4 regions of the Frankia sp. BMG5.23 genome follow, and region 1 is predicted to be linked to each of the others. Evidence: riboswitches for the same ligand, from Rfam matches in the RefSeq annotation. Region 1 holds a riboswitch; each other region holds the start of a gene.
What was found. Region 1 has a riboswitch for cyclic di-AMP ahead of BMG523DRAFT_RS01705 (peptidoglycan-binding protein). Riboswitches for the same ligand answer to the same signal wherever they lie in the genome.
Positions count from the first base shown of each region.

Region 2: it holds a riboswitch for cyclic di-AMP, as region 1 does, so the genes downstream of both, BMG523DRAFT_RS04150 (transglycosylase family protein) here and BMG523DRAFT_RS01705 (peptidoglycan-binding protein) in region 1, are expected to answer to the same signal.
Region 3: it holds a riboswitch for cyclic di-AMP, as region 1 does, so the genes downstream of both, BMG523DRAFT_RS14565 (transglycosylase family protein) here and BMG523DRAFT_RS01705 (peptidoglycan-binding protein) in region 1, are expected to answer to the same signal.
Region 4: it holds a riboswitch for cyclic di-AMP, as region 1 does, so the genes downstream of both, BMG523DRAFT_RS06225 (C40 family peptidase) here and BMG523DRAFT_RS01705 (peptidoglycan-binding protein) in region 1, are expected to answer to the same signal.

Region 1 is NZ_JDWE01000002.1:143,430-150,631, forward strand. Features, by position in the region: gene BMG523DRAFT_RS01685 (amidohydrolase family protein) at 307-1,656, shown strand; gene BMG523DRAFT_RS01690 (four-helix bundle copper-binding protein) at 1,874-2,230, shown strand; gene BMG523DRAFT_RS01695 (alpha/beta hydrolase) at 2,869-3,414, shown strand; cyclic di-AMP (ydaO/yuaA leader) riboswitch at 3,956-4,154, shown strand; gene BMG523DRAFT_RS01705 (peptidoglycan-binding protein) at 4,646-5,395, shown strand; gene BMG523DRAFT_RS01710 (AfsR/SARP family transcriptional regulator) at 5,653-6,489, shown strand; gene BMG523DRAFT_RS26125 (lasso RiPP family leader peptide-containing protein) at 6,683-6,793, shown strand; gene BMG523DRAFT_RS01715 (asparagine synthase-related protein) at 6,805-7,202, shown strand, end outside.
Region 2 is NZ_JDWE01000006.1:1,125-8,326, forward strand. Features, by position in the region: gene BMG523DRAFT_RS04135 (DedA family protein) at 1-573, opposite strand, end outside; gene fbaA (class II fructose-bisphosphate aldolase) at 807-1,844, shown strand; cyclic di-AMP (ydaO/yuaA leader) riboswitch at 2,750-2,984, shown strand; gene BMG523DRAFT_RS04145 (transglycosylase family protein) at 2,991-3,668, shown strand; cyclic di-AMP (ydaO/yuaA leader) riboswitch at 4,142-4,331, shown strand; gene BMG523DRAFT_RS04150 (transglycosylase family protein) at 4,334-5,053, shown strand; gene BMG523DRAFT_RS04155 (DUF3151 domain-containing protein) at 5,139-5,573, shown strand; gene BMG523DRAFT_RS04160 (adenylosuccinate synthase) at 5,665-6,948, shown strand; gene BMG523DRAFT_RS04165 (hypothetical protein) at 7,128-7,202, shown strand, end outside.
Region 3 is NZ_JDWE01000031.1:29,102-36,303, reverse strand. Features, by position in the region: gene BMG523DRAFT_RS14570 (peptide deformylase) at 599-2,248, shown strand; cyclic di-AMP (ydaO/yuaA leader) riboswitch at 2,746-2,921, shown strand; gene BMG523DRAFT_RS14565 (transglycosylase family protein) at 2,924-3,304, shown strand; gene rlmB (23S rRNA (guanosine(2251)-2'-O)-methyltransferase RlmB) at 3,510-4,601, opposite strand; gene BMG523DRAFT_RS14555 (hypothetical protein) at 4,844-5,167, shown strand; gene BMG523DRAFT_RS14550 (PP2C family serine/threonine-protein phosphatase) at 5,592-6,707, shown strand; partial or broken gene BMG523DRAFT_RS14545 (hypothetical protein) at 6,753-7,202, shown strand, end outside.
Region 4 is NZ_JDWE01000008.1:142,055-149,256, forward strand. Features, by position in the region: gene BMG523DRAFT_RS06220 (PHB depolymerase family esterase) at 12-614, shown strand; gene BMG523DRAFT_RS06225 (C40 family peptidase) at 1,134-2,240, opposite strand; cyclic di-AMP (ydaO/yuaA leader) riboswitch at 2,246-2,412, opposite strand; gene BMG523DRAFT_RS06230 (hypothetical protein) at 2,764-3,150, opposite strand; gene corA (magnesium/cobalt transporter CorA) at 3,365-4,624, opposite strand; gene BMG523DRAFT_RS06240 (PhzF family phenazine biosynthesis protein) at 4,849-5,562, shown strand; gene BMG523DRAFT_RS06245 (hemerythrin domain-containing protein) at 5,767-6,528, shown strand; gene BMG523DRAFT_RS06250 (PP2C family protein-serine/threonine phosphatase) at 6,765-7,202, shown strand, end outside.

The DNA.
Region 1 (7,202 bases):
CCTGCCGCGTCAACACGGCGGCCTGTCCCCGTTGACATCCGGATGACCTCCGGAACATCCGGACCTCCCGCACCCCGGCCTCGACCTTCGATCTGACATCCGCCTCCGCGCGTTTGTCGGTCGGTGCTCGATCCGGCCGGAACGAGGCGTTGGAGGTCGTCGTCAACGGCAGGAACGGCGCTGGTCATGACCGATCCCCCGGCATCATCGGAACAATCCCTGACTCCGGAGCAGCCTCCGGCGCACGGGCGATCCACCGCGACGGAACAGTCCGAGTCCGGGCGTCCCGAGTCCGGGCGGTCGACGGTGCCCGGACGATCAGAGGCGGCCGAGGCCTTCGTCCTGCGGGGGGTGCACGTCCTCGACAGGACCGGGCGCTTCGGTGAGCCGACCGACGTCGCCGTCGGCGGCGGGATCATCCATGCGGTCGGCACGCGACTCGGTCTTGACCGGGACGCCGTCGACGTTGACGCCCACGACCTGTGGCTGATGCCAGGGGTCGTCGACTGCCACGCCCACGTCACGCAGTCCACCTATGATCCGTTCGAGCTGGCGACGGCGTCGCTGTCCACCCGGGTCCTGCAGACCGCCGCCGCGTTGCGGGCGTCGTTGGCGGCCGGTGTCACACACCTGCGGGACGCCGGCGGCGCCGACGCCGGCATCCGGGACGCGGTCAGCGCGGGCACCGTGCCCGGACCTCGGCTTGCCGTGTCCGTCGTCGGGCTGAGCCGGTCCGGGCGGCACGGTGACGGGGCGATCATCGGTCCCGGGCTGGAGTCGGCCGAAGATCTTCTCATGCCGGACTATCCCGGCCGGCCCCCGCATACCGTTACCGAGGCGGGCAGCCTGCCGGCCTCGGTGCGGGGCATTCTGCGGGCGGGTGCGGACTGGATCATGATCTACGCGAGCGGCGGGGTGATGTCCGCCCGGCCGGGGCAGCCCGAGCCGCAGTTCAGCCCGGTGGAGCTTGCGGCCGCCGTCGCGGAGGCCCGGCGGTACGGACGTCCGGTGATGATGCACGCCTTGGGCGAGCGGTCGATCGAGGCCGCGGTCGCAGCCGGAGCGCGTTCCATCGAACACGGCATCGGGCTCACCGAGCCCGTGGCGGCCGCCATGGCGGCCGCCGGGGTGACGCTCGTCCCCACCCTGTCGCCCTACCAGGACCTGGCGGCGCTGGCGGCCACCGGAGTGCTGCCGGGCTGGGCGGCGGACCGAGCCGAGGCCACCGAGGCCGCGCTGGCCGGCACGATCGCGGTCGCCCGTGCGGCGGGGGTGCCGATCGCGCTCGGCAGCGACGCCCGGCACCGCACCCGGCACGGCGCGAACCTGGCCGAGATCAGCCGGCTGCGCCATGCCGGGCTCACCCCACCCGAGGCGCTGCTCGCCGCGACCGCGACCGGAGCCCGGCTCTTCGGACTGGGTGAGGGAGCCGGCCGCATCGCCGTCGGCTCCGCCTTCGACGCGATCCTGCTCGACGCGGACCCCGGGGACCTGTCGATCTTCGAGCGGCCGGACGCTGTGAGCGGAGTGTTCCTTGGCGGTCGCGCGGTGCTGCCCCACCCGCGGCTGCCCGGGAAGCTGGTCCGCCCCACCATGGTGATGGAAGAGGTGCCGAGAATCGTTCCCGAGCGGCCCGCGGTGTCGCCGCCCGGCTGACTCTCCCGTTTTCCGGAATGTTCACGAAATATCAAAAGAAATACCCTTAGTATGGCTCGCGGGATTTCGTCGGATCCATTCTGGGACGGCGATTGACCGAGATGCGGATCGGCCCCCGAAAGCTATCGTCGTAGGGGCCCCGCTGCCGGCTGCCGTCAGGTGGTCCGGGCCGTTCGCTGGTACGGGGTGCCGCGTCTCCAATGCCTGGAGGGTTCTCATGCAGCACGCTGAAATGATCAATAAGAACATGCGGAAGGCCATCGAGGAGTGTATGTCCTGCTCGGCTCTGTGCGAGGAGACGATCTCCTACTGCATGGACATGCCGGGCGCCATGATGGAGTCGGCGAACATGCGGCTGATGATGGACTGCGCGGCCGTCACCAGGACCTGCGCCGACATGATGTGCCGGATGTCGCCGATGCACGGGGAAATGTGCGCGATGTGCGCGCGGATCTGCGTGATGTGCGCTGAGATGTGCGAGAGGATGCCGCAGGATCAGCAGCTCGCCAAGCTCGCCGGCGCATGCCGGTCCTGCGCGGAGAGCTGCAACACGATGGTGGGCGCCGCCGCCTGAGCCGCGTCCGGCCCGACGGCGCCGGGGCGCAGCCGGCGGTCACCCGACTCCGCCCCGGCGTCCGGCTGTGCGGCGGCGCGTGGCACATGATGCGCGGCACATGATGCGCGGCACATGATGCGCGGCCTCGGTCACGACCGGTGGCTACGGTTACGTATCCTCGGGCGGACATGGGGTGAAACACCTGAGTAACAATATTGACCATGTTGACAGGTAGCCGTCGGATAGGCAAAATATGGTCATGTTCTCCTCGGTGGGTCGGATGACCCCCCTGGTCGTCCGTGGCCACATTGACTTCCTGCGAGCGGCCTCGTCCGGTTGTCCGACCCGGCCGCTTCACGTGCTTTACTAGCCTCCTCGGATTTCCCTCGCTCTCGGTGTTCTCCCTGGCGTTCTCCTGATTCACGGTCACTCGATAGGTCTGTCCGTAGATCGTCATCGCCTGCGTGGACGCCAGCCGCCTCGGTATCGATGTCCGGTCAGTACCGGGTACATCTCTGGACGGTTTCCGATCGGAGCATGCTGTGTCGTCCATGGTTTCGTCGTCATACTTTCATCCGCGCCCCCGTGGATATGTGGGGGGGCCGGGAACCCGTTACTGGCCCAGTGGTGATCCCACCCACTCGAGAAGAGCCAGTGTGGTCCTTCTTCCCGGTCGTGGAGAATCCGCCGAACATTTCGAGGGCCTAGCTTTCCGGCTCGCGCTCGACGGCTATCAGGTGACGTTTCTCGACCATGGGAGAGACACCGTCCTCGCCCTTGGTGAGGCGCGTGCCCCCGATGGTCCGTTCGTCCTGCTGGGTTCGGACAGCGGGGCCCTGCGGGCGTTGGTCGGCGCCGGTTCGCCAGCGGTCCGGCCGGATGCCCTCGTGTTGCTCGACCTGCCGCTGGTGTACCGGAAGATCGCGGGCGAGGATCCGGGACAACCGATCCCACGGTCGCTTCCCGACCTGCCGATCCTGTTGCTCCATGCCGAGCGCGACGAGGTCAGCCCGCTTGCGCTGGCGCGCATGATGACGCGGACCGCGCGCCGGGCCCGGCTGGCGTCGCTGCCCGGGGGGCATGGCGTGCTCGCCGGCCCCGGCCGGCGTGCGGTCGGCGCGCACATCCTGCTGTTCCTCGAGAATCTCCGTGTCTCGCGGCTGGCCCCACGGCAACGGCAGCGGGACCGGTCGGTCGACTGATCTCGCCCGGTGCCGGGCGCGCCCGCGTGCCGGTCCGATCGGGGTGTGCCTTCGCGGGAGGCCCAACCGCTCAGCAGGTGTTTCCTCGGCGGGTGCCGGCGCGAATCACGCGAATCCGCGGGTCAGTCGTCCGTCCCGTACCGCATCGTCCGTTTTTCAACGGCGCAGGCTTCGAGCCGCAGGCTCGAAGCCTGCGCCGTTCGCGTTTGCGTACCCGTCCGCACGCCACCCGACCCCCGGGCCAGGCTTCCCGCTTGCCGTGGTTGCCGTGGTTGCCGGGGTTGGGTTGCCGGACGGCCGGGCGGTCCCGGTGACTACCGGACCTCGTGGCCACCGGTCCCCGTCTCGACAGACCGGCCATATCGCCAAGATCCGGTCGTGACGGGTGATCTGCGTCGCTACCGGTAGCTGCTATTGATGTCCGAGAGTTGCGGCATCGCAGCGTTATGCACGCATCGTGACCAACATGCGCCCAGATTCGGCACAACTCGTACTTGTCACTACGGTCTGTAGTTCGCTACGGTTGCGGGGTATCAACAGCTCCGGGCCGACGCCGAGTTCTGTCCACGGTCCGCAGCTCCCTCCGAGAGATCTTGGGCAGAAGCGGGGGAACCACGTTCCTCCGGGTGGCTCGTTGCGGGCCACCCTTGGGGTTAAGCCGTTACGCGCACGCCGCGGAAACGGCCGGGCTTCCCGGCCCGAACCCGACAGCTAACCTCGCAGGCGTACGGGAAGGACTCGACGTTGCCTGTGTTTCAGGAACGCTCGGCTCCGGTCTTCTGGACCGTGACGCCGTTCGGCGCGACCCGCGGTGCGTCCCCGCCATACGGGGCGCCGTTCTCGCCCTGACGTCTTCGCGAGAACGTGCCATCCGGTCGGTGCCCGTACCGGCCGATCGCGCTGACGCGCCATACCACCAGCTCGGCTGAAAGCCACCCGGCCTCGTCGTCTGTGGTCGGCTGACCCCTGCCGTCCACCGGGCCCGCCAGGCCTGGAACGGAATGACCACGGCCGCCTGCCGTGCTGTTCAGCCCATCGACCCCGGGATCCCCAGGGCGCGTCGATCGGTCGTCCCCGGTCGTCCCCGGACGGCCTCTCGGCGCACCGGCAGACCGGCACTGGGTGCTGCCCTTCTCCAGCGCGGTCGTCTCCGCTCGCCCTCCTTCGAGCGGCATCCCTCCCCTCGATCACCCGTCTGTGTTCGACGACACCGAAATGAGATGTCAAAGAAATGGCCAAGGGAAAGCATCGGAAACGTTCCACCCGGACCCGGGGCGCCGTTGTCGCCGCCGTCGGTGTGATCGGCGCCGGCGCCGGCATGTTCGCCACCGCGAGCCCGGCCAGGGCCGCCACCACGGTCCCCGATGTGACGATCGCCAGCGCGGCCGCGAACGCGGGACTGCCCGGCTGCCGCGGCGTTCCGCTGGCCACCTGGGTCGCGGTGGCTCTTGCGGAGTCCGGCGGCAACCCCTACGCCCACGCCACCTACGGCGAGGACTCGCGCGGCCTGTGGCAGATCAACATGCGGGCCCACGCCGGCTGGGTGGGTAACCGCAACCTCTACGACCCGGCCGTCAACGCCTGGGCGGCGAAGAAGGTCTGTGAAGGCCAGGGCATCACCGCCTGGAGCGCCTACACCAACGGCCTGCACTACCGCTACCTGGCCCGGGGACAGGCGGCGGCGGCGGCCGTCTCGCGCGGCGTGCGGTTCACGAACATCTCCTACTCCTCGCTGGCTGCCCCGGTGCGTGCGGCCGTGGTGGCACCCGCGGCCCGCTACCCGTCGCTGGCCGTCGGCCTCGGGTTCCGCCTCGACGTCCACCAGATCCAGAAGAGGCTCGCCAGCCTTGGCTACCCGATCAGCGTGGATGGGAAGTTCGGGTACCAGACCAACCACATGGTCAAGGACTTCCAGCTGAAGCACGGTCTGGTGGTTGACGGGATCGTCGGACCGCAGACGCGGGCGAAGCTCGGGATCTGACTCTGATCGAGGCCCGCCGACCGGGCTCCGCTGCCGCCGGCCGGTGTTCCCGACCCGCCCGAGGGCGCTGCTCGATATCCGCACGCACCGGATGACTACCCGGGGTGAGGTGGGGGTATTCAGCCACCGGGCCAGCACCCGGCCGGGAGCACCGGGTCGGGAGACGGCACCGGCCCGGGCGGGACCAGCCGGCCCGCACGGGACCAGCCGGCCCGCACGGGAAAACCGAAACGGGGGCCCGATCGATGAGAGCCACGATGCTCGACGACTACCTACCTGAGGCGAGTCCGAACGCATCCTCCGTGACCGGGGCCGGTCTCCTGTTCGCGGTCCTGGGGCCGCTGGAGGTGCGGCGATCCTCGGGCGAGCAGGTCCGCATCGACCAGCGCAAGAAGCGCATACTGCTGCTGACCCTGCTGCTGCACGCCGGCCAGTGGGTGAGTGTGGACGGGATGCGGCTCGCGCTCTGGCAGGATGCCCCGCCGCGCTCCGCCGGGGGCAACATCAAGACTTATCTCTCGGAGCTGCGGCACACCCTCCGGCCGCCCCTGGACACGTCCGGAGCCGGGGGGAACGGCCCCGGGCGCATCGAGAGCCGGCCGGGGGAGTACCGCCTGGTCGTCGCGTCCGGTGAGATCGACGCTAAGCGGTTCGAATCGGCCGCCGAGCAGGGCCGCGCCGCCGTGCGCGCCGGCTCGCCGGAACGCGCCGCCGGGTTTTTCGAAGGCGCCCTCGCGCTGTGGCGGGGGGACGCCTTCGACGAGCTCCCGGCGGAGATCGCGGGCGCGGAGGTCCTCCGGCTGGAGGAGGCTCGCTGGGCGGTGTGCGAGGACCTGATCGACGCCCGCCTGGCCCTCGGCGAGTACGACCGGGTGCTGCCGACCCTGCGGGCGCTCACGGTCGAACATCCGACCCGGGAACGTCTCTGGGCCCAGCTGATCCTTGCGTTGGAACACACCGGCCGGCGGGCCGAGGCACTGGCCGAGTACCAGACGGTCTACCGGCGGCTGGTGACCGAACTCGGGATCGAGCCCGGTGTCGAACTGCGGCGTGCCCATCAGCATGTACTGAATCCGGACTCGTGGGTCACCTGATGCCACGGCCGTGCCGGCCGAGTCGTGCGCCGGAAGTCAGCTGAACCGCCAGTGAACCCGGCGGGGGAATTTCAACCATACGGGCTGGACCAGCCGGCCGGCGCCCGGGCCACGCGCGCGGCGCCGCCGTGTATCGCCACCGGGGCGCACGCCACCGGGGCGAGGGCGCGCGGAAACCGCTGAGGAGAAGACGATGAAGGCTATCTACCTCCCCCCGCGACTGGAAGATGCCGGCAGCTTCGCCGCAGTGACGAACGGCCGCTGGGGCTGGGGGCGTGACTACTCCTGGCGGCGTTTTGCGTGACGGCGGCCGGGGTGGCGGTGGTCCCGATTCCGTCCTGCTGGTTTCTGGTGCTGGCCGACCGTGATCCCGTCGTGCGTCCGCCGGGGGCTCGTCGCATGCTGCGGTATGCCTCCGGGCGGCCGTGGATCGTCGGCAACTGGCCGGACGATGCCATGGTCAGTGCCGTCGCCGGGCGCTCGCGGCTGGCCCTGATCGGGTGTGCCGCGACCAACGCGCGACAGCTCCTGCGGCTGCTTCTCTCGGCCCGTGACGTGCACGCTCTCGACCTCGCGCGCGCCGTGGCCGGCGACTACCACGTGATCGCCGAAATCGACAGCCACCGTCGCGTCCAGGGCAGCCCGACGGGAACCCGGCGGGTCTTCACCGCCCGGTTGGGCAGCCACCTGGTCGCCGCCGACCGCGCCGACGT
Region 2 (7,202 bases), on a different contig from region 1:
GCCCGATCGCCGGCGCAGCAGCTCGCCGGCGATCCCGGCGATGACGGAGATGACGATCACTACGAGCGCGATCCACACCGCCGCGTCCCGCAGCCCAGGAATGGCGGCCGCCGTATAGCCCAGAAGGATCAATCCGGTCCCCCAGACGAGCGCCCCGAGCACGACCGCGATCAGAAAGCGGGACCATGACATCGCCACGGTCCCGGCGAGTACCGGCGCGAACGTCCTCGCCCACGGCACGAAGCGGGCCGCGACCAGGGTGATCGGCCCGAACCGCCGGTAGAATTCCTCCGTACGGGCCAGCACCGTGGCGTGCCTGCGTTCCAGGTACGGCCGGCCGAGACGATGCCCGGTGTAGTAGCCCGCCGCCGCCCCGACGGTGGCTGCCGCCGCGACCCCGATCGAGAGGACCGCGACGGACACGTTCGACGCCGCGTCCGCCGCCATCAGCCCGGCCGCGAAGAGAATGGTGTCACCCGGAAGCCAGAACCCGATCAGGATCCCGCTCTCGACGAAGATGACCGCGAAGAGGACGACGTACAGCGTCATCCCGGACAGGCTGCCGACGTCCACTCGACCAGTGTGCCGGCCCCTGGTCGGCACCCGCCGACCAAGTCGGCGGGGACCACATCGCGCGGATCCGCACCGCGCCGGCGACGTCAGCCGCATCCGACCCCGGGACGGGGCAAGGCGTCATACCCTTCGCCCATCAGGAGTCCACGGCGGGCTTCGGCCCGATCCGGCTGCCCTGCACCGCGGGTGCATGGCTGATCGGCGCCCCTACAGGTTCGTAAGGAGCCCCACCGATGCCCATCGCCACGCCAGACGTATATGCCGAGATGCTCGACCGGGCGAAGGCCCAGTCCTTCGCCTACCCCGCGATCAACGTGACCTCGTCGCAGTCCCTGAACGCCGCGCTGCGGGGCTTCACCGAAGCCGGCAGTGACGGCATCGTGCAGGTGTCCACCGGCGGTGCCGAGTACCTGTCCGGCTCGACGGTGAAGAACATGGTCCTCGGCGCGGAGGCACTGGCCGAGTTCGCCCACCACGTCGCGAAGGCGTATCCGGTCAACATCGCCCTGCACACCGACCACTGCCCGGCCGACAAGCTTGACACCTACATCCGCCCCTTGATCGCGATCTCGAAGAATCGGGTGGCCCAGGGACGCGAGCCGCTCTTCCAGTCGCACATGTGGGACGGCTCGGCGGTCCCCCTCGAGGAGAACCTCAAGATCGCCGAAGAACTACTCGCGGACGCCGCCGCCGCGAAGATCGTTCTCGAGGTCGAGATCGGGGTCGTCGGCGGCGAGGAGGACGGCGTCGTCGGCGCGATCGACGAGAAGCTCTACACGACGCCGGAGGACATGTGGCGGACGGCCGAGGTGCTCGGCACCGGCGCGAAGGGGCGCTACCTGCTCGCCGCCACCTTCGGCAACGTGCACGGTGTGTACAAGCCCGGAAACGTCAAGCTACGCCCGACGATTCTGCACGAAGGACAGGAGTACGTCGCCAGGAAGCTCGGGCTGCCAGCCGGCGCGAAGCCGTTCAACCTCGTCTTTCACGGCGGTAGCGGGTCGGCTCTCACCGAAATCCGCGAGACCCTCGACTACGGGGTGGTCAAGATGAACGTGGACACGGACACCCAGTACGCATTCACCCGCCCCATCGTGGACCACGTGTTCAAAAACTATGACGGCGTTCTCAAGGTGGACGGTGAGGTCGGCGTGAAGAAGGCGTACGACCCGCGTACCTACGGAAAGCTCGCGGAGAGCAGCATGGCGGCCCGCGTCGCCCAGGCGTGTGAGGACCTCCGTTCCGCCGGCACCAGCCTCGGGCGGGCATAGTCGGGCCCAGGAGCGCACGCCGGCTGGCGGGATCGGTTCGTCGGATACCGGCCGCTTGTCCGCCGGCCGGCGGACAAGCGGACAGATAGCCGCCGGCCGCGAACGGGCAACCGAGCAACCGCCGCCGCTCGTCCGAGGACATTCTCCGGACCCCTCGGTCCGACCCTCTCCATCATTTCCGGCGGACGGAACGACCGGCACGCGGCGGACATCCGACCCGCCCCGGTCCGATGCACGACCCGCCGATTTCCCGTACTATGCCGGCCCGCGCGGTCCCCCGGTCGCTCCGACGGCTGGGGGACCACTGTTTAGCGGGCGCGGCATCCCGCTCCTCGCGTAACGCCGCCCCCGCCGGCAACCAGCAGGTTTCGGCCAAATGAGCGGACACGCACCGGACCTTCGGTAACCGTTCACCTACCGCCCCACCCCCAGGGAACCCCTTCGCCCACTGTGGTGATCCGACGGGCGCTTTTCACAGTCGGTGTCCGATTGAATCCGCCGTGTGCAAAAATCACAACGCCGCAAGTTACCGCCCGATTTCCGTTGTTTTTCTCACAAAAACAGGCTTCAATGGACGAAGCGTAGTATCAGGCCGATCACTCGCGTCGATCTCGTAGCAGGGCCGTCACGCCTTTGTCGACATGTCACGCATCTGGCCTGATGTGGGACTCTCCGCTCATCGTCGACCATCGGCAAACAGGGTGATCGGCCGAGCACAAATGCCTCCGCACGCCGTACCGCCAGGTTGATGAGCGGGCGCGCACGCGCGATACCAGGCCGCCAGTTCCTACTCAAGCAGGCGCGCCGAGTGTGCTCTTTTTCACGCACCCTATTCAATGCTTGGCGACTCGCCGGGCGGCGTGGTTATGGTTTTCGCCGTGCCCGGCAACAACGTCGGGCATTCGTCGGGCGGCACGCCGAATCCTGCCCCTGGCCGACGATTTCTCGAACCGGGCGGCAGGAACGGGGGACCCATCTCCGAGTATCGAAAGGATTCGATGCTCTCGGGGTGAAGCCATGTGCGACGACCACCCGGAAAGGTATTTCCGGTGCGGCTTCCGTCTCCAGGGATCCCTGGCACGGCCGGGCAGTTCCCAGCCCGAATCCGACAGCTCACCTCGCAGGCGTGGGGAAGGACCACAAGACATGTCCGACGCACGTATCAGTGGCCGACAATGCCGCGCCGGTACCCGCAGCCGGGCCCGGGCCCTCGTGGTCGCACCAGTACTCGCGGCGGCGGTGGGCGGCACCTTCGCGCTCAGCCAGCCGGCCGATGCGGCCACCACCTGGACGGGCCTGCGGCAGTGCGAGTCCGGCGGTGACTACACGACCAACACCGGCAACGCGTACTACGGCGCTTACCAGTTCTCCGCCAGCACTTGGCACAGCCTCGGCTACGGCGGTCTGCCGCACCAGGCTTCCCCGGCCGTCCAGGACGAGGCCGCGCTCAAGCTCGCCCGACGGTCCGGCTTCGGCCAGTGGCCGGCCTGTGGCCGCGGGATGGGCGCCGACCAGCTCGCGGGCGGCTCGTCGAGCTCCTCGGGCCAGGCCTCGCGCACGACGGAACGCCGCGAGCTGACGGTCAGCCCCATCTCCATGAGCACCCCCGTATTCACCCGTAACCTGACGACCGCACTGGCCAGGCAGGTACGTGACGACGTGCGGGCCTGGCAGGCCCGCGTCAACCATCTGGGCTATCCGATCACGATCGACGGCCGCTACGGACCACGCTCCGCCGCAGTCGCCCGCGCCCTGCAGGCCGCCAAGGGACTCGCCGTCGACGGCATCGTCGGCCCGGCGACCTGGCGGGCCACCTTCCGCTGATCCTCCCCATCAGCCCCATCAGCTCCATCAGCTGATCCATTCGCTCCGCCCCCGTGGCGGAGGGACGACCGCCGCGGGAACCGGACATCCCACCCCGGCGACACCGGTCAGGGGATCTCACCTCGACGACGGGCTGGCCCGACCTGTCTCCGGACGATCTCCGGTTGACGGCCCGTACGGGCCGGCCCGTACAACCCACCACCAGCATCACCAGGACCGCACCCTGACCGGCCTCCGGCAGGGCCGATCTTCGGCAGAGCCGATCTTCGGCAAGGCCGACGAGGAACAGCAGGACCAGCGAGCCACCTGCGGAACCTGTATGGAAGTGGCACGATTCGCGCGATCCTCACTGGTTACTCCGGACCACCCCGGTTTGCGCTCCATGAGCGGTTCTCGCTAGAGTGCCGCTCACTCGCCTCGTCGGCGAGGCCGCCCGGACGGACGCCGAGTCCTGCCCCCGTACGAGCGGCCGGAACGAACATCGACCGCAGCGGGCAGGAGTGGGGGACCCACATTTCGGGCGCCGCAAGCGGCGTCCTTGGGGTAAAGCCGGTGCGTCCCGGCCCATGGTGGAGAGCGGTTCCCACCCGGGGTCGGATCCTCCGGCCGGGCCATCCCAGCCCGCACCCGACAGCTCACCCCGCAGGCGACGGGATTGGACTGACATGCCCTCTGGGCGTCGTGGCGGCAGACATCGAGCACCGCAGGCCCCATCGCCCGCCGGTCGCATCCTGCGCACCACCGGCGCGGTCACGGCCATCGTCGGCAGCGGCCTCGCGGTCACCGCGGCTCCGGCGGGCGCGGCCACCTCCGACGACTTCGCCAAGCTCCGCCAATGCGAGTCCGGCGGCAACTACGCGGTCAACACCGGCAACGGCTTCTCCGGTGCCTACCAGTTCGACGACCAGACCTGGCACGGGCTCGGGTACTCCGGCCGCCCGTACCAGGCATCGCCCGCCACGCAGGACGAGGCGGCCGCGAAGCTCTACAACCAGCGGGGCTGGCAGCCATGGCCGTCCTGCTCGGTCAAGATGGGCCTGACCAACAACGGCCCGGCCAGTGTCCCGGGCGGCTCCGGTGACGTCATCCAGCAGGCCATCACCCCGGTGGAACCCCCCATGACGCTGGACCGGGCCCGCCGGGAGATGGGGGACGGCTCGTTCAGGGGCACGGTCCTCGACGCGTCCCTCAGCGACGACGTTCGCCCGGACGCCTTCGTCTGGCAGGACAGGATGCGTCAGAAGGGCTTCGTACTCACCGTCGACGGCAAGTTCGGACCGCAGTCGCAGGGCATCGCCGCGCTGTACTCGTACCTCACCCGGGTGAGCGACGGTCAACCCGGGGTCGTCGGCCAGAATCTGTGGAACGTCAGCGTCAGGGCCTGACCGACCGGTCACCGTGCGCGCAGGGCAAGCGCGTCCGGGGTGACCTCCATGACGTGTGCGGCCGGTCGTCGGGCAGGATGCACTCATGACGACGCCGTCCACCTCGGGAAAGCCCAACCTGCTCTCCGGTCCGCCGCCGACGCTCCTGCCCTCCGACGCGGCCGCGACCGATGCGCTGGTCGCCGGTGATCCGCCGGATGCCGTCGCCGCCCGGCTGCCCGCGTTCAGCGTGCCTTGGGCCGCGCTCGCCGAGCTCGCGCTCACCGGCGGACGACCCGTCGAGGCCTATGCCTACGCCCGCACGGGCTATCACCGCGGCCTCGACGCCCTGCGCCGCTCGGGCTGGAAGGGCAACGGGCCGATCCCCTGGTCACACGAACCCAACCGCGGGTTCCTGCGTTCGCTCGCCGCTCTCGGTCGGGCGGCCGCGGCCATCGGGGAGGCCGAGGAGGCCACCCGCTGCCGGACGTTCCTGGCCGACAGCGATTCCGTCGCTGCCAGTGAGCTCGGCTTCACCTGACAGTGAGTTCATCAGGCCGCGTCGGTGGTGGAGACCAGCGAGGATGCCGCAGCCGGCCCCACGACCCCGCCATCCCTAGTAACCTCGCCCGGTGCCTGCTCTTGTCCTCATCGGTGCCCAGTGGGGCGACGAGGGAAAAGGAAAGGCGACCGACCTCCTGGGCGGCGCCGTCGATTACGTCGTCCGGTACCAGGGTGGCAACAACGCCGGCCACACCGTGGTCATCGGGGCGGAGAGTTACGCGCTCCACCTGATTCCCAGTGGCATGCTGCGGGCCGACTGCGTTCCCGTGATCGGCAACGGGGTCGTCATCGACCCGGGCGTGCTGCTGGCCGAGATGGACGGGCTCACCGCCCGCGGCATCGACGTCTCCCGGCTCCTGATCAGCGCGAACGCCCATCTGATCATGCCCCATCACCGGGCGCTGGACCGGGTCATCGAGCGTTACCTGGGCAAGGCGCGGATCGGTACCACCGGTCGCGGCATCGGTCCCACCTACGGCGACAAGGTTGCCCGTACGGGCATCAGAGTGCAGGATCTCCTCGACCCGGGCATCTTCCACAAGAAGCTCGAACTGGTGCTACGGGAGAAGAACCAGGTCCTGGCCAAGGTCTACAACCGGCGCCGGATCGAGCTCGACGAGGTGGTCGAGGAGTACGCCGACTACGCGAAACGCCTGCAACCCCACATCGCCGACACCGGTCTGATCCTCGACCGGGCGCTGCGCGCGGGCAAGGTCGTGCTGCTCGAAGGCTCCCAGGGCACCCTCCTCGACGTCGACCACGGCACCTACCCGTTCGTCACGTCATCGAACCCGACCGCCGGCTACGCGGCCACCGGCGCCGGCATCGGCCCGACGAGGATCAGTCGGGTGATCGGCATCATCAAGGCCTACACGACCCGGGTCGGCGCCGGCCCCTTCCCCACCGAACTGGACGACAAGGTCGGAGAGGAGCTGCGCCGCATCGGCGGGGAGTTCGGCGTGACGACCGGCCGGGCGCGGCGCACCGGCTGGTTCGACGCCGTAATCGCCCGCTACGCGGTGCGGGTCAACGGCCTGACCGACCTTTTCCTCACCAAACTGGACGTCCTGTCGGGCTTCGACCGGGTGCCCATCTGCGTCGGCTACGACCTCGGCGGCGAACGGGTTGACGAGATGCCCATGACCCAGACCGAGTTCCACCACGCCAAGCCGATCTACACCGACCTGCCCGGCTGGCACGAGGACATCTCCGACGTCCGGTCGTTCGCCGACCTGCCCGGCGCCGCGAAGGACTACATCAGGGCGTTGGAGGAGTTCTCCGGCGCCCCGGTGTCGGCGGTCGGCGTCGGTCCCGGGCGGGACCAGACGCTCGTCATCAATGACCTGGTCTGAAACGACTGGTCCGGAACGGACCTGATCTGATCCCGCCCGGCGCGGGCCGAGATCCGGTCGGTTCCGGTTGCACCCGGAAGCATTACCGTCGACGCTTAGGCGGTCACGCAAAGCAATGACGTCCGGGGGTGGTGGCGGTGGCCGTTGTCAGGTCCCGGCCGTCGGATGACGATCCTTCCATCCCCGGGCGGACACCGCTGTCGCTGCCGGAACCGGCCGAAGCCCCGCAACCGGCCCGTTGGCCACCAGCCGTG
Region 3 (7,202 bases), on a different contig from region 1:
CGCTGGACCCCGTTGACCGAACTACCCGGCCGTCTCGGCGGTCGCATCCGCACGGCCTTGGCCGAGGATGTCCCGGCGCGAAACGCCGAAGATCGCGAATAGATGGCCGAAAGCGAAGATATTGGGAGGCGAACCGGTTTACGGCCGCCAAACCGTGCCTAACCCTCCACAGTTGTCCGCCGCGACGGGCCGTCGGACATCGAGGAGCGAGGCGGCATCGGTGGGCATCAGGCCCGGATCGCGCCGCTAGGGCAGCCCGGATCGCCACGGGACGAAGACCTAGTTCCTTGGGTGGAACGAGCTCTTTCCAGGCGGCGGGTGCGCCTCCTGTCACCCCGGCCGGCGGCGACAGCACGCCACCAGCAGCCGTCGCTGTCCGCAAGGAGTCAGACACGACATCCGCCTTACCACAAAAACCCGGAAAGATCGGGGAAACCGCCGATCCCGCGCTATCGGATACCCGACAGTCGAGCATTCAGCCGGACATCTGTGCCCGTTTGACATGGCGTCGTTATCCTGATGTGTCGACTGACGGAGGACTGATCGCCCGATTTCACTCCGGCCTTCACCGACCGTACCGACATGGAAGGCCGTTTCGATGTCGTACGAATCTGGACCTTACCGGGTATCGCCCAGGCTGCTGGCCCGGGAGGACTTCCGGGCGGCGTGCGCGACGCGGGACTTCCGCACGGTGTTCCGGCTGATGAAGAAGTACGACGGTGCCAGCCAGAATCGCATCGCATCTCCGGTGGAAGGGCTCAGCCAGAGCAGGGTCAGCCGGATCATGCAGGGCGAGGACCACATCGCCCGGCTCTCCCTGATCGAACGCATCACCGACGCGCTGCGCATCCCGGGCAGTTATTTCCACCTGGCCGCACGGCCGTGGGAGGCGGCACGGGACGTGCGCGAGCCGCCCGGGCCGCCAACGGTTCCGGCCGGATCCGGCCCGACGCCGGTAGCCCACGTCGCGACCCCCTCCGTCGACCCGGCCCCGGCCCCCGGCCCCGTCGTCGCCGAGAGCCCGGGCCGGCTCCCCCCCGGACCGGGGGGCCTGGTCGTCGAGGAGGACCGGGCCGAACTCCGCTACGACGACAGCATGTACGTCGCCCACCAGCGAAGACGTCTTCTCAACGCCGGCAGCGAACCGGTAACCCGGTATCTGATGCGGATATCGGTCGACCGGTTCCCGGGAGATCCGGAACGCTCCGCGCGGTTGTACCGATCCGATCCGCTGCGCTGGGAGGACCTCCAGCTCAGCGCGCACTGTGGCGGCGAGCAGATGGCCTGGCAGGTCAAGACCGACTGGGACGCGCTCAAGGAGGTCTGGCTGCTCTTCGAGAACAGCCGAGGACGATTTCCGCTCTATCCCGGCGAATCGGCGTGGATCAACTACAGCTACCAGGTAAGCAGGGAGAAGTGGGGGCCGTGGTTCCAGCGTGCCGTGCGGGTACCGACGAGTTTCCTCTCGGTGCGGCTGGACTTTCCGGCCGAGCTGGATCCCGTGGTCTGGGGCATGGAGACGTCGATGACCGCCGATGCCTTCCCGTTGCGGACCGCAGTCGCCCGCACCGACTCCGGCGACCGGCGGATCTTCACCTGGTCGACCACCGAGCCGCCGCTGCACGCCCGCTACCGGCTGGAATGGAACTTCCGGGCCACCGTGCCGGAACGTGATCCGGCCACGGAGACCGGAACACGTCCCAGCGATCAGATGGCGGCCGTCGGCATCGTGCAGGAGGGTGAGGCGATCCTGCGGCAGCCGGCCCGCCCGTTCGCTCTGCCCAACGAGGCCGAAGACGCGCGCCGGGTCGTCGCCGAACTGTCCTCCGCCCTCGAACGGGTGTCCGCCCTGCACACCTTCGGCAAGGGCCTGGGCATCGCCGCGCCGCAGGTCGGCATCAACCGCGCCGCGGCGATCGTGCGTACCGCGGGCGGCGACACGCTCACGCTGCTCAACCCCAGCGTCATCGAGACCTCCCGAGAGACCGACGAGCAGTACGAGGGCTGCCTGAGCTTCTTCGACGTCCGTGGCCTCGTCCCCCGGCCGCTGGAGCTGCACGTCGAACACACCGATATCGATGGCAACCGGCACATCACCGTCTATCGGCAGGGGCTGGCGCGGCTCGTCGCTCACGAGATCGATCACCTGCACGGTCAGCTCTACACGGATCGGATGCGGGCCGGAACCACACCGATCCCGGTGGAGCAGTACCGGGGTACCGGCTCGGCCTGGTCCTACAACCGCTGACCAACCCGAACGCACCCGCCCCGCGGGCGGCACGTCGGCATGCCGACGTGCCCACGTGCCGACGTGCCGACGGCGCAGCGCCGGGACCGGGTGTCCGACACGGACTGTTAGATCCGACATATGACATGGTTCCCTCGTGCCGTATAGTCCGGAAAGCAGGCGATAGGTGCGGGTCCGCCGGAACGTCGACACAGATTTTTTCGGAACCTGGTTAGAGACTGCCGGCAGCGGGTAGTGGAGGCTCGATCGCCACGCGGCGGAACAGATTCCCCACGCATCGCGTATTGTTTACCGTCAGCGTGACGACCCAGCCACGAACTGGGGATTTTCAGCCCACTGAACAACCTCTAGGATCGGGCGCGCACGCGGGCGCGAAACACCATTAAAAAGATCGGGACAAGTAAGTGGGGTGCACTGTGTGCATCCTCACGTACTCTTGTTTTTCCCGGGTCACTCTCAGCTATGTTCGTTGCCGTGCCGTCACCTGATGGCATGCGTCGGGCGGCACGCCGAATCCTGCCCCCGCTCGACGAGAATCAAACCTTTGGCAGGAGCGGGGGAACCAATTCCGGGCGCCGATAAAAGACGTCCTCGGGGTGAAGCCGCGATGCGCGGCCGGGCATTCCCAGCCCGAACCCGACAGCTCACCTCGCAGGCGTGGGGAAGGGCAACTCAATGTCCAACGCTCGTTCGCTCGCTCGTGGTCTCAACCGCATCAGGCTCGGTTCCCGGGCCTTGATCGCCGCCACCACTCTCGCGGCCTCGATCGGCGGTGGCCTCGCGCTGTCCCAACCGGCCAGCGCGTCGACGAACGCCGACCACTTCCTCTCCAAGGTGATCCCTTGTGAGTCCGGGGGGAACCCCCGCGCGGTCAACTCCATCGGCGCCGGCGGGTTGTTCCAGTTTCTGCCCAGCACCTGGCACGGGGTCGGCGGCAAGGGTCTGCCGCAGCACGCCAGCGTCGCCGAGCAGTGGCAGCGCGCCCGCATCCTGTACGCCCAGCAGGGGACGAGCCCCTGGTACGCCTCGAAGCCGTGCTGGGGTCACAAGATCTGAGCTGCCCGACTTCCCGCGCCAGCCTTCACCGTCCGCGCCCGGCCGGTACTGATCGGCGCGCGGTCAGCAGCCCCGTGTCCCGTCCGGGACACGGGGCTGCGCGCTACGTTTCCCGGTCACGGTTTCCCGGTCACGGCGACGTCGGCCAGCTCAACTTCCGCGGCCCCGCCCGGCGGAGACCCGGCGGACCCACCGATCGGCCGGCTCAGCCGATCCGACGGCGGCGGGCGATCTCGGCCAGCGTGATCCCGGCGGCCACCCCCGCGTTGAGGGACTCCACCGCACCCGCCATGGGGATCCGGACCCTCACGTCGCAGCGCTGCTCGACCAGCCTGGACAACCCGCGTCCCTCGGAACCGATCACCAGGACGAGGGGGTCGGTCGCCATCGTGAGCTCGTCGATGCTCACTTCACTGTCCGCGGCCAGACCGACAACGAACTGGCCGCCCGCCGCGTAGGAGACGAGCGTGCGGGCGAGGTTGGTGGCGCGCGCCACCGGCAGCCGGGCGGCAGCCCCCGCCGAGGTCTTCCAGGCCGCGGCGGTCACGCCGGCGGCCCTACGCTCCGGAACGACGACGCCGTGGGCACCGAAGGCGGCGGCCGAGCGCACCACGGCCCCGAGGTTGCGAGGATCGGTGACCCCGTCCAACGCCACCAGCAGACCCGGAGGGGACGAGCGCGCGCGGGCGAGGAGATCATCCGGATGGGCATACCGGAACGGCGGTACCACGAGGGCGAGACCCTGATGCGGAGCGGTGCCACACATCCGGTCGAGATCCGTGCGGCCGACGTCGGCCACGGCGATCCCGGCCCGCCCGGCGAGCCGGCGGGCGTCGGCGAGCCGCTCGTCGAAGTCCAGCCCGCCGGCGATGAAAAGGGTCGACGACGGTACCCCGGCCCGCAGCGCCTCGACCACCGCGTTGCGCCCGACCACCAGCTCGTCGCCCTCGGTCCGCCGTGGGCGCCCGGCCCCCGCGGAACCCCCCACGGCGCTCGGCCCGGTGGTGGCCGCAGCTGCGACGGCGCGGCCACCATCCCCGCGCCGGCCGGCGGCCGCTCGACCCCGCTCGGCTCCGGCCGAGGCGGAACGGGCCGCCGCAGCCGCCGCCGCACGACGCTGGGCGGGATGGCCGGGGCGCAGCTGCGCGGGCGGAGTGGCCCCACGGCCCTCCAGCGCCTTGCGGCCGTGACCGCCGCTGCCCGTGGAGGCCCCCTTGCGGTGGGAACCGGCCTTGGCGGCCCGACCGCCCTGACCGCCGCGGGCGATCCCGCTGTCCCGGCGAGCGGCGCCGGCCATCAGGACCACCGACCAGTACACGCCCGGGGAATGACCATGTGACCACGGTATACGGCGGACGACACCGGCGTGTCGGGGCGCGCTCGGCGAGAGCTCGGCGGGAACTCGGCGGAGGAGCTCTGCCATGGGCATACCTCGACATGGCCGTTTCCGGGGACCCGGCGCCCTATCCTGAGGGCCGGCAGGCCCACGGCCCGACCTGATGTGGTCCGGCCGCTCCTCACCGGCGTCAGGAGGGTCAGGTGCGCATCGTTCTTCCACCCGCCGCCGGGTGGTCGCGGGCCGAAGACCGCTGGTGCCCCATGGCGAAGGCGGGGAGCCACCTGATCAACATCGACGATCTCGATGCCAGTCTCACCATGCTCGGCGGAGTGGAGGCCTACGGTACCGCGCTCGTCACGGCTGCCGGGCCGCGCGGCACGCCGTCGCGGGCGTTCGGCGGGTGTGCTCCCCGACCTGGCGGTGTCACCGCCGCGGCGGTGACATTCCTGGAGAATGCCCGGCATAGAACGTTGAGCGCCACCTCCCGGCCCGGCGGCCCAGGCGGACCCGGGGAGACGACGTGACGACGCGAGCGGAGGTGCGGGTCATGAGCGGCGGCCGCGTGACCACGCCGATCGGCAGGCCCGGGGTTCCCCGGGATGCGGGGGCCCTGCCACCATCCACCCCCGGCCTTTACGCTCTTTTAGAGTCGCCCGCCGACGATGGCGGGCGCGTCGGATCAGGTCGCCGGCACGGCGATTTACACCCTCGACGTGCCGTGGGGGAAGCTGGGAGAATACATCTCCATGAATGTGTGATGACCAGCTCGACGAGTGCGACCACTTCGGTCGATCATCGGGCGCGCGCCGTCGGTGTCCCGAGACGGCCACGGCGAGCATCGACGACCCGATCGTCAGGGGCAGGAGGCACCCAGCACATGGCTCTGCGCACACCGCCCGCATGCGTTCTCCCGGCTGTTTCCGGCCGCGTCCGATTTCTCCCGGCGGCATGACGGTGGACCTCAACCCGCATGACGACGCCCCCACGGTCGCCTACCAGATCACCGGGAGCGGGCCGTTCGAACTCGACGACGACCTGGGTCGCTGCCCGGTGTGCGCGGCACCGGTGTATGCCGACGACCGGTACTGCGAGGTCTGTGGTCACGGGCTGGAGGGTCCGCACCCCGGCCACGGCGACGCCGACCACAGCGAGGTCGACCTCGGCCAGCTCGCCGGCGTGTGCGACCGCGGCGTCCGGCACACCACCAACGAGGACGCCATGGGCCTGGCCGTCGTGTACGGCACGCTGATCGCGGTGGTGTGTGACGGCGTATCGACCACTCCGGGCTCCGGGCAGGCCTCGGCCGCCGCGGCGGCCGCGGCCATGGCCGTCCTCGCGGATGCGGTGCGTGCCCACGGCCCGGGGCGCCCCGTCCACCACGGCACCCGCCCGTCGCGCGGCGTCAGCCGGGCCGAGGAGATGCTCGACATCCTCGAACCGTCGTATGCCGACTACAAGAAGCCGCGAACATCGCCCCGCGCGGTTGTCGGCGGGTTCTCCCCGGAGGACGCCGAGGCCGCGCTGCACGCCGCCGTCGACGCGGCCCAGGCGACCATCGCCCAACTCAGCGCGGCCGAGGGGCGGATGGCGCCGTCGTGCACGTTCGCCGCGGCCATCGTCACCCCGCCGACCCCGGACGGGCCGGGCATGGTCACAGTCGGCTGGGTCGGCGACAGCCGGGTCTACCTGCTCGGTCCGCGCTGGTGCGAGCGGCTGACCGCCGACGACACCTGGGCGGCCGAGGCCGCGCGCGCGGGGCTCATCCCGGCCAACGAGGCCGAGACGCACCGGCGGGCGCACACCCTCACCCGCTGGCTGGGCGGCGACGTCGAGGACGTCGCGCCGCACACCGAGATGTTCCCGATCGAGGCGCCGGCCACGGTACTGGTTTGCAGCGACGGGCTGTGGAACTACGCGTCCCGGCCAGACGTGATGGCCGCGCTCGTCAACCAGCTCCCACCCCACTGCGAGGCCATCGACGTCGCCCGCCACCTCGTCGACTTCGCCATCAACTCCGGGGGACACGACAACATCACGGTGGTGGCCGCCCGGGTGGAGGACTGATGAGCGCCTTCGCCGCGGAGGTCTACCAGAACGAGTACCTTCCGGTACCGTACCGGCGCGTGGGGAATCGAGTCGCGCGACTACCATTTGAATGTCCAGGTGCCCGCCCGCGCGCTGGGAACCGAGGCGCTGGCGGCGCGGGTCAGCCTCGTCGTCGACGGCCGGGTGACGTCAAAGGCGCTGGTCCGAGCGGTTTGGACGGACGATGAGACCCAGTGGAGCCGGATCAACGACCCGGTCGCCCACTACACCGACCAGGCGGAACTCGCGGCCGCGGTGCTACGGGGTCTGGAGGCGCGTCGGGCCGACGACGAGGCGACTGCGACACTGTTGCTCGGACGCGGCGCTCAGCTGGCGCTCGCCTCCGGCAACGGAGACACCTACCGCCTCCTACAGAAGGTGGTTCACGTCGACAATGCCACAACAGGTACGGTTCGGTTGAAGAAGAACGTCAAGAAGATCGATGAGATCGATGAGATGGTCCTTGACACACGG
Region 4 (7,202 bases), on a different contig from region 1:
ACAAGAGAACCGTGCTCATCGTCGGTGTCGTGATCGTGGTCGTCTGGGGCTACCTCGGGACCCGTGACCGCCCGAAGACCCAGCGGGTCAGCCTGCCCGGCGACTACGCGTCGGCGGGCCGCGAGCTGCTCGTCCAGGCCCCGTCCGATCCCGCCAACCCGCTTCCGCTGGTGTTGATCCTGCACGACGACAACGCGGACGCGAAGTCACTTGACCGGCAGAGTGACGCCGGCAAGCTCGCGAACTCCCGCGACTTCGCGGTGGCCTTCCCGGAAGCCGTGGGCGGCACGTGGCGGATCGACGGACCCGAGGGGGCCGACGTGCGCTATCTGCGCGACGTGGTCCGCTTCGTCTCCACGAAACGGACCAAGGTGGATCCGAACCGGGTCTACGTGTGGGGGATCGGCGAGGGTGCCCGGCTGGCCCTGACCGCCGCCTGCGCCCCGGGTAAGCCGGAGTTCGCCGCGGTCGGCGTCGTCGGGCAGTTCGACCCGGAGCCCGGGCCGACCTGCCAGGACCGTGTCCCGGAGGGCCGGGCCCCGGAGGCCTCCTGGGACCGGAAGGTCAGCGAGACCCTGTGGAAGTTCTCGTCTGGTCACCGGCTGGGGGCCTGACCGCGGCGCCCGCGAGCGGGCCGGGCGGTTTCCGCACCGGGCAGAGACCGAGGGCTGAAGTCCGCCGATGCCGCCGGGAGGGGGGTAGCGGCATCGGCGGACCTGGTCGGCCGGGGCCCGAGGCCCGCCGGCCTTCCCGTGCGGATGGGGGGGGAATCCGAGGGAAGGCCGGCGGAATCGGGGGCCTTCCGGCCGGACGGACGTCAGATGGGGGGGAGATCTGACGTCCGTCCCACCGGAAGGAGGGCCCGTCCGGAGAGCTGGAAAGGAACCACATAGGCGGGTTGTCGGGCGGTGACAGGGCCCGCTTGCTGGTCTGTCCGCGGCTTCGCCGGTGGGTGGGAGTCCCGGGTCCGGCTTCCACGGCTTCGGGTCGGCGCCTGGAGAGGGGCTCGGTAGCCGGCCGCTCGTGGACTGGCAGGGCTCGTGTGGTCCGCGCCCCAGCCGCGAAGGCGATCCACCGGAGCCGGGTGAGCCGTTGCGTCGGCATGAGGGCGGTGCGCCGGCTCCGACCGGCCGCTAGAGGATCCGACCGACGTAGTAGGAGGTGGTATAGATCTTCTTGAGCGACACGACGTCGCCGGTGTGCGGCGCCGCCCACATCATGCCGTCGCCCGCGTAGATGCCGACGTGGTAAATGTTCCCGGGTGTCCCGAAGAAGATCAGGTCGCCGGGCTGTTTGTTGTACTGCGACACCCGGGTGGCGGCGGCGAACTGGGCGTCGGTCGTCCGCGGCACGCTCCTGCCGAGCTGCTTGAAGATGTACTGGATGAGGCCGGAGCAGTCGAACGAGCTCGGGCCCTCCGCACCGTAGACGTAGGGCTTGCCGGCCTGCAGGGAGGCCAGGTAGACGGCCTTCTCCCCGAGGGAGCTCGACGGGACCGGAACCGACGCCTGGTCCGCGGCGTCCCCTGTCGTGAGGAGATCCGACCAGGCGGCGTTGCGGACGAGCCGGGGGGTGGGCGCCGGCCGTACGCGCAGGGTGGCGTCGTTCGCCGAGCGGGCGGACTGCAGGGCGTCCGTGCCGTCGAAGACCGCGGTGACATTCGTGGTGGTGAGCACCCGGGCCGTGTAGGAGGCGTAGCCCTGGGCGTTGGTGTAAAGGTGCTTGAAGGTGGCCCACCCGGTGGGGAGCTTCACCTGCACCTTGACCAGCTGGTTCGCCAGCGGTTCGTGGGTCTGCTCGTTGTAGAGCGAGAAGCCGATGTCGATCGGCTGGTCCGCGCTGACGCTCACGTCGGGGTTGGTCACCCGGAGACCGACCTGAACCTTGCCGGCCAGGGGCGGGGCGTCGACACCGCCCGTCGAGCCGAGCAGGGAGGTGGAGCCGTGGGTGCTGACCGCCGCGGCGGCGATGCTGCCCCCCAGGGCGGCCTGGGAGCCGATCTGCGCGGCGAGGGTGATCGGAGCGGTGTTCGGCTGCTCGTCCTTCGCGGCGTCGGCGTTGATGTCGGTGGCGCAGCCGGCGAGAGCCACTCCGGAGACCGCGACGGTCCCGGTGGTCACGGCGGCGAAGGCGCGGGCCCGGGCCCGGCTGCGGGCGGCCGGGGGCGCGGAGGGTGCGCGGTGACGGCCGCGACCGGCGCCTCGCGTTTCTTCGTCGAGCTGCACGCTTTGCGCGGACAACGGTGTATTCCTTCCCGTGCGCCTGCGAAGTGAGCTGTCGGGTTCGGGCTGGGCTGCCCGGCTCTCGCGTGACCTTCACGCGTCGAGCTTCACCCCTAGGTCGACACCGCGGATCGGCGCCGGCCGGTGGAGGTGGGTCCCCCGCTCCTGCCCCTGATGACGACTCGGAGGGGACACCGGGGCCGGGGGCAGGACTCGGCGTTCGGCCCGGTGTTGTCGTGACGTCGGCGTGAGACTAGTCCACTTGGATGGGGTGGGTAAACACTAGTCCTTCCCAACTACAGCGAGTGCGCGTTGAAGTTCCCGTCGCGCGGCGTCGGCGGCCCGCGCGGTCGGCCGGGCTGACCGGGCGGCCCTAAGGCCCTTCGCGCCCCGTTTGTCCTGCTGGTTTTTCGTTGCGTGTGGGGTCCGCGGCGGCGGCCGGTCCGGGTGAGAGGCGGGCGGGCGGGTAGCCCTCCCGCGGCCCGTGGGCGATTTTGACTACTTAAAGTAGTCGACGGGTGAGGCCGGGTGTGCACCCCCCTCAGCGGGACCGGGAGCCGCGGCGGGTGAGGAATCCCGCCGCATCGAGCACTTGGAGCTCGACCGCGAGCTCGTGGACCTCACGGGGCAGCGAGCGGTGGTGCGCCAGCGCCTCGACCGCGGCGCGGGCGTGGTCGGCGAGCTCGTCGAGGGCGTGCTGGCGCTGGCGCATCCGAGCCCGCTCCTCCTGGATGGTCCGGACCGTGTCCTCCTGCCACCGGCGGGTCCGGATGAGATGCTCGCTGGCGTCGGCGGCCTGCCGCTCGGCATCCTCCAGCCGGTTGAGGAGCGCGTCGAGGGCCTCCAGCCGGCCGGCGAGCTCCGCGATGAGATCGCCCCGATCGGGCAGGATGGCCGTTTTACGACTCTTGGGGTCAGGCGAGGTCATGGAGTCCCCCGAGGGGTGGGGGGTCGGCGGGGACCGCGCCGAGCGGCTGGCGCGAGACCCGGTTGCTCCGACACGGTTGGTAACGGTAACCGACGTGGCGGGCCAGGGGTAACCCATCGTACGGATACGTCGCGTCAGCCAACTTATAGTAAAAAGGGACTATGGATCTGCCGTCATTGTCGTGGTCTATGCGCGCATAGCATGCAGGTCGGTGTCAGAGCCAGCCGTTGCGCTTGAACGCACGGTAGAGAAACAGACAGATCGTCGTAATGACGGCCAGGACGGCCGGGTAGCCCCACGTCTGACGAAGCTCCGGCATGTGGTCGAAGTTCATGCCGTAGATCCCGGCGACGGCGGTCGGGACGGCGCCGATCGCCACCCAGGCACTGATCCGTCGCATGTCCTCGTTCTGCGCGATCGTCACCTGCGTCAGCGTCGCCTGGAGCACGGAGGAAAGCAGCTCGTCGAAGTGAGCTATTCGCTCGCTGACCTGCTCGAGGTGGTCGGCGACGTCCCGGAAGTAACGGCGCATCGCCACGTCGACCATCGTGGGGGCGTCCATGGTGAGGGTACGCAACGGGCCCGCGAGCGGCAGCACCGCGTGCTTGAGCTCCAGAAGCTCGCGTTTCATCTGGTAGGCGCTTTCCGTCGACGGCTTCTGATCCCGGTGGAAGACGCCCGTCTCGATCTGGTCGACGTCGGCCTGGATGCTTTCCACGGTGCGGACGTAGTCGTCCACAATGCTGTCGCAGATGGCGTGCAGCACGGCCGTCGGGCCGTGCCGGAGCATCTCCGGGTTGGCCTCCAGCCGGCCGCGCAGCTTCGTCATCTCCCCGTGCCTGCCGTGCCGCACGGTCACGACGAAGTCCTCGCCGAGGAAGATCATGATTTCGCCGGTGGTGACTACCTCGGAGGTGCCCGTTACCTGGGTGTGCTCCACGTAACTGGTCGTCTTGAGCACCATGAACAGGTGGTTCTCGTATTGCTCGAGCTTGGGGCGCTGGTGGCCGGTGACCGCGTCCTCCACCGCGAGCTTGTCCAGCCTGTACTCCTCGGCGATCGCGGTGAGCTGCTCGTAGCTCGGCTCGAACAGGCCGAGCCAGGCGAACCCGTTGCGTTCGGACCGCGCCAACCGCAGCGCGTCGGCCTGGTCGATGTCCATGGTGACCCGCCGGCCATGGCTGTACACGCCGCAGGCCATGACGCGCCCGTCCGGTGTCCGCGGTAGCTCGGAGCGGGGCGCCCCGCGTCGTTTGCGACCCACCCGGACCAGGGAGACCGGACGGGTCAGCGCGCCGGCGAGCTTATGGGCGTTGGCCGACGCCTGCTCCAGGGCGTCCCCCAGCACCTCCCGAACGGGATGCTGGCTGCCGTGGTCGCCGCCGTCCGGGCGCGCGCCATCAACGTCGCGTCCCCGGGTCTCGCGTACCGTCTCGTCGCGTACCCTTTCGCCCGGCACCGCGTCGTCCCGCATCACTGCCTTCTTCCCTGCCGCCGATCCATGTCCAGGTCCACCTGTCGGCATCTCCCACGCCCTTCCCCGCTGGTGAACCTTCATGGTGACAAGTCGGTGCCGGCCGTCCGGAGGCGATCCGGGCTTCACCGTGGACGCGGATGCCTGGCAACTGTGCCGGCGTGGTGTGGCACGAAGGGTGAGATACACGTCCGGCGCATGGGATACGTCACAGGGAGGATCGAGTGATCGGGATCGAGGTACGCACGCTTCGGGTGTTCGCCGACGAGACGGGCGCCGGCGGCAGCCTGCTCGCCGTGGTGCTGGATGCCGCGAAGCTGCTGCCCGACGCGCGGGAGCGGTCCGTCGTCGCGCGCCGACTGGGCTGCCCCGCCACGGTCTTCGTCGACGACCCGGAGTTGGCGGAGCTGGCCACCTTTACGCCCACCGGGGAGCTGCCCATGGCGGGGCACGCCTTGGTGGGGTCGGCCTGGCTGTTGGGTCGGCTGCTCGGTGGCCATCCGGAGATCCTCCGCCCGGCCGGCGGCGAGGCGGTCAGCTGGCAGGAGCAGGGCCGGGTCTGGGTCCGCGGCGCCCTGGCCGCCGTGCCCTGCTGGTGGCATGAGATGCTCGCGGACCCGGGCCAGGTCGACGCGCTCGACCTGCCCCGTCCACCCGCCGAGGACCTGACCCAGCTCTGGGCGTGGGAGGATGAGCCGGGCGGGGTCGTGCGGGCCCGGGCCTTCGCCAGCAGGCACGGCGTCACCGAGGACGAGGCCTGCGGGTCGGCTTCCATGCGACTGGCCGCGATGCTCGGGCGGCGGCTCACCATCCGGCACGGCGCCGGTTCGATTGTGCTCGCGCAGCCGGGTCCGCCCGGCCACGCCGATGTCGGCGGCCTGGTGGTCGAGGACGAGACGAGGTTCCTCGCCGATCTCGACGAGTTCCTCGCCCGGTGACGGTGCCGTTCGGCGCGGCCACGGCCGGACACCAGGGGGACCAAGCCTGAGAGTGTAGGTGCCGAGCGAGGCGACTGGCACCCTTTGTGGGTACCGGGTTACGGCTGCGTGGTGGCTGCCGAGATGCGGACCGGGTCGGATAGGCGTAGCTTTGGATCCCGGTAGCTCTCCGCTGGGTATCCGCCCATGGGCTGCGAGGTGGTCATGGCCGAGACGTTGGTGACCTTGGTGGAGGCCGCGCATCAGGATGCCGTCCGTCTGATCGAGCTCTCGCGCGACGTCGGTGCCCACGGTGACGTGGATGGTCCGTCGACCGACCCGCGGCAGGCGCTGCGCGCCAGCGACGCGGCCGTGGCCGCCGTCTCCGCGCACCTGAGCGCGATGGAGTCGGTGGTCTACCCGGAGATGGCCCGCCGGGTCGTGGGCGGCCGGGCGCGGGTGGCGGACCTGGGCCGCTTGGCGCGGCGCTGCTCCTCGGTGATGCGCGGCATTGAACAGTACGTCCAGGGGGACCTCAACCGGCCCGCGGAGCCGGTCGCGAACCTGCGCCGGGATCTGGCCGCGTTGATGGTCGAACATGCGACGCTGGAGGACGAACTTCTGCGTGAGCTGATGGCCGAGCTGTCCGACGACGAGCGCCGGGATCTCCTCGACCGCTTCTCCGACGCGATGCGCCACGCTCCGACCCGACCGCATCCGCACCTTCTGCACAGCAGGCTGTTCGGTGGAAGCCTGGCGGCCCGCCTGACGGGCTACTGGGATCACCTGCTCGACGTGATGGACGCCCGGGAGGTGCCCGGCGCGCCGAGGCGGGCCCCGGTGCCCGCCGGGCTGTGGGGCTGGTACCTGCTGGGCCGTCCCACGGCGCCGGCTGCGGGTGAGACCCCGTCAGGGAAGGAAGGCGCGCAGGGCGACACCACCGCTGGTAGCCACAACGTCACTGGTGGCCACATCGCCGCTCATTGATCCGTCCTTGCGACTGCCGTCGTTTCCGTAGGCCCACCATGTCTTCCTGAGCCCGGTCTTCCGGAGCCCGTCGCGCTCTGTCTTCCTGACGGTCTTCCTGGCCGCGGTCCACTCCGGTTCGGCGTTCCGATGCGCACGGGCGCCGTGGTCGTGCCATGCTTCGAGTCCGGGTTGGGCCGGTATGGCCTCGTGTCGTGCAATGCCGAGGAGATGTGTCAGGAACCGAGGGCACCGCGATGCGGGCGCCGAACGCTGATCCCGTAAAAGTGATCTGGCCGGTGCTGTTGGTCGAGGATGATGATGCCGACGCCTATCTGGTGTCCGAGCTCCTCGACGAGGTCTCCGCTCCGGTCGAGCTGACCCGGGTGCGCACGGTGGCCGAAGCCGCCCGTCGCAGCGAGCACGTCGCGTGCGTGCTGCTGGATCTCGGGCTGCCGGACAGCGAGGGCCTGTCGGCGCTACGCCGGTTGCTCACGGTCGAGGCGGGAGCGCCGGTCGTGGTGCTCACCGGTCTGGTTGACGAGTACCGGGGGGCGCAGGCGGTCGCCGCGGGCGCGCAGGACTATCTCGTCAAGGGTCAGGTCGACGGGCGGGACCTGGTCCGGGCCGTCCGGTACGCGATTGAGCGCAAGCGGGCCGACACCGCCGCGCAGGCGCTGCGGGAGTCGGAGCTG